DNA from 2 places in the Variovorax sp. HJSM1_2 genome. Region 2 is predicted to be linked to the other one. Evidence: riboswitches for the same ligand, from Rfam matches in the RefSeq annotation. Region 2 holds a riboswitch; the other holds the start of a gene.

Region 1 (3,403 bases), on a different contig from region 2:
GGTGGCCCTTGGCCACGTCGGCCGCGTGTGCGGCAATCTTGTAGGCAATGATGCCGGCCTTGACGTCGTCGCGATCCGGCAGGCCTAGGTGTTCCTTGGGCGTGACGTAACACAGCATGGCCGTGCCAAACCAGCCAATCATGGCCGCGCCTATGGCGCTGGCAATATGGTCGTAGCCGGGGGCGATGTCTATGGTCAGCGGGCCCAGGGTATAGAACGGCGCCTCGTGGCAGTGCTTCAACTGCTCGGTCATGTTGGCCTGCACCATGTGCATGGGCACATGGCCCGGGCCTTCAATCATGGTCTGCACGTCGTGTTTCCAGGCCACCTGGGTCAACTCGCCCAAGGTGCGCAGTTCGGCGAACTGGGCTTCATCGTTGGCGTCGGCGCCCGAGCCGGGACGCAGGCCGTCGCCCAGCGAGAAGCTCACGTCGTACTGCTTCATGATGTCGCAGATGTCTTCGAAGTGGGTGTAGATGAAGCTCTCTTTGTGGTGCGTGATACACCACTTGGCCATGATGGATCCGCCGCGCGAAACGATGCCGGTACGCCGGCCCGCCGTGAGGTGGATGTAGGCCAGACGCACGCCGGCATGGATGGTGAAGTAGTCCACGCCCTGCTCGGCCTGCTCGATGAGTGTGTCGCGGAAGATCTCCCAGGTCAGGTCTTCGGCCACGCCACCGACCTTCTCCAGCGCCTGGTAAATCGGCACGGTGCCGATAGGCACAGGACTGTTGCGCACGATCCAGTCGCGTGTGGTGTGGATGTTGCGGCCGGTGGACAGGTCCATCACGTTGTCGGCGCCCCAGCGTATCGCCCACACCAGTTTTTCCACCTCTTCGTCAATGCTAGACGTGACCGCCGAGTTGCCGATGTTGGCGTTGATCTTCACCAGGAAGTTGCGGCCAATGGCCATGGGTTCCACTTCAGGGTGGTTGATGTTGGCCGGAATGATGGCGCGGCCACGGGCCACTTCGTCACGCACGAATTCGGGCGTGATGAGCGCCGGAATCTGCGCGCCCATGGGGTTGCCGCGCAGGCGTTGTTCGCGCTCGGCGTCGCTCAGGTATTCGGCCATCCATTCACGCCGGCCGTTCTCGCGTATGGCCACGTATTCCATCTCGGGCGTGATGATGCCGCGCCGCGCGTAATGCATTTGGGTCACGTTTTGGCCAGACTTGGCGCGGCGCGGTGTGCGCTGCAGGCCTGCGGCTTCACGGCGCAGTTCCAGCAGGCGGGTGTGCTGTTCGTCGCGTGTGCCGTCGTCCAGCGCTTGCGGGGCGCGGCCGGTGTAGGCCTCGGAATCGCCACGCGCCTCTATCCAGGGTGCGCGCAAGGCCGCCAGGCCGTGGCGCACGTCGATTTGTGCACTCGCATCGGTGTAGGGGCCAGAGGTGTCATAAACCGACACACGCTCGCCATTGCTGAGCGCGATCTCGCGCATGGGCACGCGCAATTGCGGATGCAGCACACCCGAGGCGTATGTCTTGGCGGAGGCGGGAAACGGTGCGCGGGTCAGTGCCAGGCGTTCGGCAAAGTCGGCGAGAGCAAGTCTATCGGGAGCATTCATCTGGAGCCTTTCAAAGTACGTGGGTACAAAAAGCTCCGGTCAGTGCCGCCGTCAAATGTGTGCGTGCACGGATTGCTCCACACACGGACTTTTTCTGACATTGCGCTCTTCTTCCGCCGGTACTAACCGGTTCAAGTTCATCGGGTTCGATTTGCATCGTCTCAGCACATGGTGCACCCCGGAGCGAGCGCGAGTATACGCGCTGCAGCACGCCGCCCTGGTCCGAATTCTTTTCTTCCTGGATCACACACATCCCTATATACTGTGTATATAAACAGTATTTTCAAGAGCATCACATGCCCCGCGCCGCCCTGCCCACCCTCGACCACCTCTGGCGCGCCAGCGAACTGGGTGTTGCACCCAGCATCGTGCAGCCCACGGGGCACGCCGTACTGGACGCCGAATTACCCGGTGGCGGCTGGCCCGCAGGGCAGATCAGCGAAGTGCTGCAGGCCCAGCCCGGCCTGCACGAATGGCGCTTGCTGCGTCCGGTGCTGCGCGCCACGGCGGCACGCGGCATGGTGGTGCTGGTGGGCAGCCCGCACTGGCCACACATGCCGGCCCTCAGCGCTGCGGGCCTGGGTTTGGCGGATCTGCTGATGGTCGATACCGACGTGCACCAGGAGCGCCTGTGGGCCGCCGAGCAGGCCCTGCGTTGCCGCGACCTGGCCGCGTTGCTGGTGTGGCTGCCGCAGGCCCGTGCCGAGCAACTGCGCCGCCTGCAACTCGCCAGCCAGGCCGCGCACCAGCCGCGCCCGCCGCTGCTGTTTGTGTTTCGCCCTCTGGATACACAACACGCCACCTCGCCCGCGCCCCTGCGCATAGGCCTACGCCAGGCCACGCAGGCCGCACCAGCAGGCGCGCTTGAAAGCCTGCCCGCGCTGGAGGTGCAAATCCTCAAGCGCCGTGGCCCGGTGCGTGAACAGCCGCTGCTAATCCACACCGCCATGCCTCCGGTGTTGGCCGTGCTGGGCAAGCGACGACAGCAGAGTTGGCAGAACCCGAAACCTATCCCAGTCATCACCCCCGTCACCAACCCCGTCACCTCGTCACCACCGCCCGTCCATGTTGTGGATCGCCCTGTCCCCGCCAGCGTCCTGCCCCTCAGCCCCGAGCGATGGCACAAACACGCCTGAGCCGGCAGCGCCCCTAGCACCACCAGAGGCGGCAGCGGGTGGCGTGCAAGCCGCCAGCCCAGCCGCACTGCAGCAGGAGCAATTGCAGGCACTGAGCTGGTGGGCGCTGCAGTTCAGCCCGCGGGTGTGTGTGCTTGAAGCCAGCGTGCTGCTGGAGGCCTCGGGCAGCGAGCGTTTGTTTGGTGGCCGGCGCGCGCTGCTCGGGCGCATCCAAGAGCAGGCACAACAACAAGGTGTGCCCTGCATGGCCGTGGCCCCCACGGCCTTGGCCGCGCTCGCCCTGCTGCAAACCCTGGCGCCACAAGATGGGCTCCAGCTCGTAGGCTGCAACAGCCAACAACTGCAAGCCACACTCGACGCACTGCCCGCCACCCATTTGGCCGCTGCGCGCCCCCACGACATCACCCTGCAGCAACTCGGTTGCCACACCCTCGGCCCGCTGCGCGCCCTGCCCCGCGGCGGTGTGTCGCGCCGTTTTGGCGCCGACCTGCTGCGCGCCATAGACCAGGCCTACGGCTTGGCGGCTGAGAGCTACGCCTGGGTGCAACTGCCGGAACAATTCACGCAGCGGCTCGAATTCCTGGGCCGGATTGAAGTCGCCTCTGGCCTGATGTTTGGTGTCCACCGCCTGCTGCTGCAACTCAAGGCCTGGCTGCTGGCGCGCCAGTGCGGCACCACCGGGCTGGTGCTGCGTTGG
Region 2 (3,403 bases):
CGATGCGGTGGACGCAGGCCGCGCCGCCTACCAGAGCGGCGCCATGGCCGAACAACACGCCGCCCAGCCCAGCACCCCCGTGCTCGGCACACCCTTCTGGCATCAATCCTGAGCGCCCCATGCCCACCATAGAAACACAGGCGCAAGCCATCTTCGACGCGCACCGCGCCACCTTCCTGCCCACGGCAGAAGCGCTGGACAGCGCTCCAGAATTCAGCCGCGCCGACGTCAATTACCAAGCCGCCAAACTCGGCTGCCTGCGCCTTGGCTTCATACCAATCGATGCCGAATGCCTGGCGCTGGCCTGGCAGGCGCAGAGTGTGCGCACGGGGCAGTTTGATGCCACGGCCTGGCCCGATACGCGCGCCGATTTTGGCCTGGCGCCACGCCCGCGCGCCAATACCTTCGCGCCCTGCCCCGATCGCCTGGGCCTGTACGCCGTGTTGCCCGATGCCGCCTGGGTAGGCCGCATGGCGCGCGCCGGCGTGCCCACGGTGCAGTTGCGCTTCAAGTCGGATGACCAGGCCGCCATCGTGCGCGAGGTGCATGCGGCCGTTGCCGCCGTGCAGGACACCGGCAGCCTGCTGTTCATCAACGACCACTGGCGCGCCGCCATCAACGCCGGAGCCTATGGCGTGCACCTGGGCCAGGAAGATCTGGATGCGCTGCAACCGGCCGAGCTGGAGACGATTCGCGCCTCCGGCATTCGCCTGGGCGTCAGCACCCATGGTTACGCCGAGATGCTGCGCGCCGATGCCGTGAGCCCGAGCTATATCGCCATGGGCGCGGTGTTCCCCACCACGCTGAAAAAGATGGCCACCGCGCCACAAGGCCTGGGCCGTCTTTACGCTTATGCCCGCTTGCTGCGCGGCATGCCGCTGGTGGCCATTGGCGGCATAGACGCGGCGCAGATGCCTGCCGTGGCGGCCAGCGGCGTGGGCTCGGTGGCCGTGGTGCGCGCCTTGGTGCAGGCGCCGAATCCGGAATTGGCTGTGGCTGAACTCAAGCAGATCCTGGCTGGCGGTTGACCGCTGATGGATAGCCGGTAAACGAATGCAAAGGCCGCGTAAAATCGGCCGCAACTTCGCTCCAGGGCGAAGCACCGCTAGGGGTGTTGGACCGGCCAGGGCCGGACGACTGAGAAAGTCCCTTCGAACCTGATTGAGGTAATCCTCGCGCAGGGAAGCATGCAAGAAGTCTCGCCGCGCGCACATCGCCAAACAGCTGTGCGCCCTCTCACACGGCAGATCCAGACCCTTGAGGCTCCCGCGAAGCTGCTGTTTTCACCATGGCACATCGCAAACATAGTTGCACATCATCTTTCAAGCCAAACTGGCCCCTCAAGCGCTCCAGCATTGCGGCAGCCGCTTCTGTATTCGTAGCATTCACGGCGCACGCCCAGACCCCTGAGAACGCCACGCTCAGCACCATCACCGTCAACGAGCAAACCGCTGCCCCCATGGCCGACGTCACCGGCTTTGGCGACGTGCCGCTGCGTGAAGTGCCGCTGTCCGTCACCGTGGTCGACCACACCGCGTTGCAGAACGTGGGCGCACGCCGCCTCGCCGACCTGACGCAGTTCGACGCCTCGGTGGCCGATGCCTACAACTCGCCCGGCTACTGGGACTTCCTGAGCGTGCGCGGCTTCACGCTCGACAACCGCTTCAACTACCGCCGTGAGGGCTTGTCCATCAGCGCCGAAACCTCCATCCCGCTGGAGAACAAGGAGCGCATCGAAATCCTGAAGGGCACCAGCGGCATACAGGCCAGCACCAGCGCACCCGGCGGCCTGGTGAACTACGTGGTCAAACGCCCGACCGAACACAACCTGCGTGAAATCAATGTCGAATGGACCGGCCGCGGCAGCCTGCTCACCGCCATCGACCTGGGCGGCCGCTTCGGCGCCGAACGCCAGTTTGGCTACCGCCTCAACGTGGCCGCTGAAAAGCTGCGCCCCGAAACCTACCACGTCGACGGCAGCCGCAACCTCTTCGCCCTGGCCGCAGACTGGCGCCTGACACGCGACACGGTGCTCGAAGTGGAGCTGGAAAACAGCCACAAGTCACAACCCAGCGTGGCCGGCACCAGCGTCATCGGCAACCAGTTGCCGCCGCAGCCCAACCCGCGCCTGAACCTGAACAACCAGCCGTGGTCACAACCCTCGGTGTTCGACGCGTTCACCGGCAGCGTGCGCCTGCAGCAAGCCATCAACACCGACTGGCGCTGGTCGGCACAAGTGGGCCAGCAAAAACTGAAGACCGACGACCGCCTGGCCTACCCCTTTGGCTGCAGCGCCGAGGGCGTGTACGACCGCTTCTGCAGCGATGGCACCTTCGACATGTACGACTTCCGCAGCGAAAACGAGCGCCGCACCCAGACCGGCGCCAACCTGCGCCTGCAAGGCAATGTGGCGACGGGCAGCGTGAAGCACGATCTGGGCATAGGCCTGACCAGCAGCCGCGTGCGCAACCGCTTTGAGGAGTACGCCTACAACTGGGTTGGCATCGGCAGCATAGACGGCCAAACCATGTTGCCCGCAGACCCGTCACTGTTTGTAGGCAACACCAACCGCGACGAACGCAGCCTGGAGTTTGCGTTGCAGGACGCCATCCACTGGACGCCCGAGTTCACCACCTGGGTCGGCCTGCGCCACACGCGCCTGCAACGCGACAGCGCACTCACCGATGGCAGCAACCCCACCAGCTACAGCGACAGCCTGAACACACCGTGGCTGGCGGCCAGCTACAAGCTGCCAAACGCGGCCGTGGTTTATGCCAGTTACGGCGAAGGTCTGGAATCGAGTGTGATGCCGAACAATCCCGCCATTGGATTCAGCAACGCAGGTCAAGCTTTGCCAGCAGCCAAGTCCAAGCAGTTTGAGGTGGGCGTCAAGGGCGGCAGCGAGAACCTGGGTTGGCAACTGGCCGCTTTCCAGATCAAGCGCCCGATCTCGAACGTTGACGCTTGCACACGTCTCTTCATCGTGGATTGCCTTGTTGGTTATGACGGTGATGCCGTGCACCGCGGCCTCGAAGCCAGCAGCCAATGGCGCAACGGCCCCTGGGCCATAGACGGCAGCGCCACACTGCTGCACGCGCGCCGCGAAGGCAGCACGCTAGAGCCGCAGAACAACGGCAAGCGCCCCACCAACGTGCCCGACTGGGCCCTGCGCGCCCGTGTGGCCTATAACCTGAGCACAGTGCCCGGCATGCAGATCGAAGGCCTGCTGTCGCACGAAGGCCAACGCGCGGTGACGGCCGACGAGTCCATCATGCTCGGCGCCTGGACCCGCGTCGACGCCACGCTGCGCTACAACACCAAGCTGGGCGCCAGCAACACCACCTGGACGCTGGGCGTGGACAACCTGTTCGACAAGAACTACTTCCAGGAGTCGCCGACCCAG

What was found. A riboswitch is a leader RNA that binds a small molecule or an ion and turns the genes downstream of it on or off. The one in region 2 is predicted to bind thiamine pyrophosphate.
Region 1: linked by a shared signal. The riboswitch ahead of thiC (phosphomethylpyrimidine synthase ThiC) and the one ahead of ACFQ95_RS04195 (TonB-dependent siderophore receptor) in region 2 are both predicted to bind thiamine pyrophosphate.

What each region holds. Positions count from the first base shown of each region.
Region 1 is NZ_JBMOXA010000006.1:119,509-122,911, forward strand. Features, by position in the region: gene thiC (phosphomethylpyrimidine synthase ThiC) at 1-1,570, opposite strand, end outside; TPP riboswitch at 1,662-1,761, opposite strand; gene imuA (translesion DNA synthesis-associated protein ImuA) at 1,867-2,706, shown strand; gene ACFQ95_RS08700 (Y-family DNA polymerase) at 2,750-3,403, shown strand, end outside.
Region 2 is NZ_JBMOXA010000003.1:6,513-9,915, reverse strand. Features, by position in the region: gene ACFQ95_RS04205 (thiazole synthase) at 1-112, shown strand, start outside; gene ACFQ95_RS04200 (thiamine phosphate synthase) at 120-1,028, shown strand; TPP riboswitch at 1,098-1,201, shown strand; gene ACFQ95_RS04195 (TonB-dependent siderophore receptor) at 1,289-3,403, shown strand, end outside.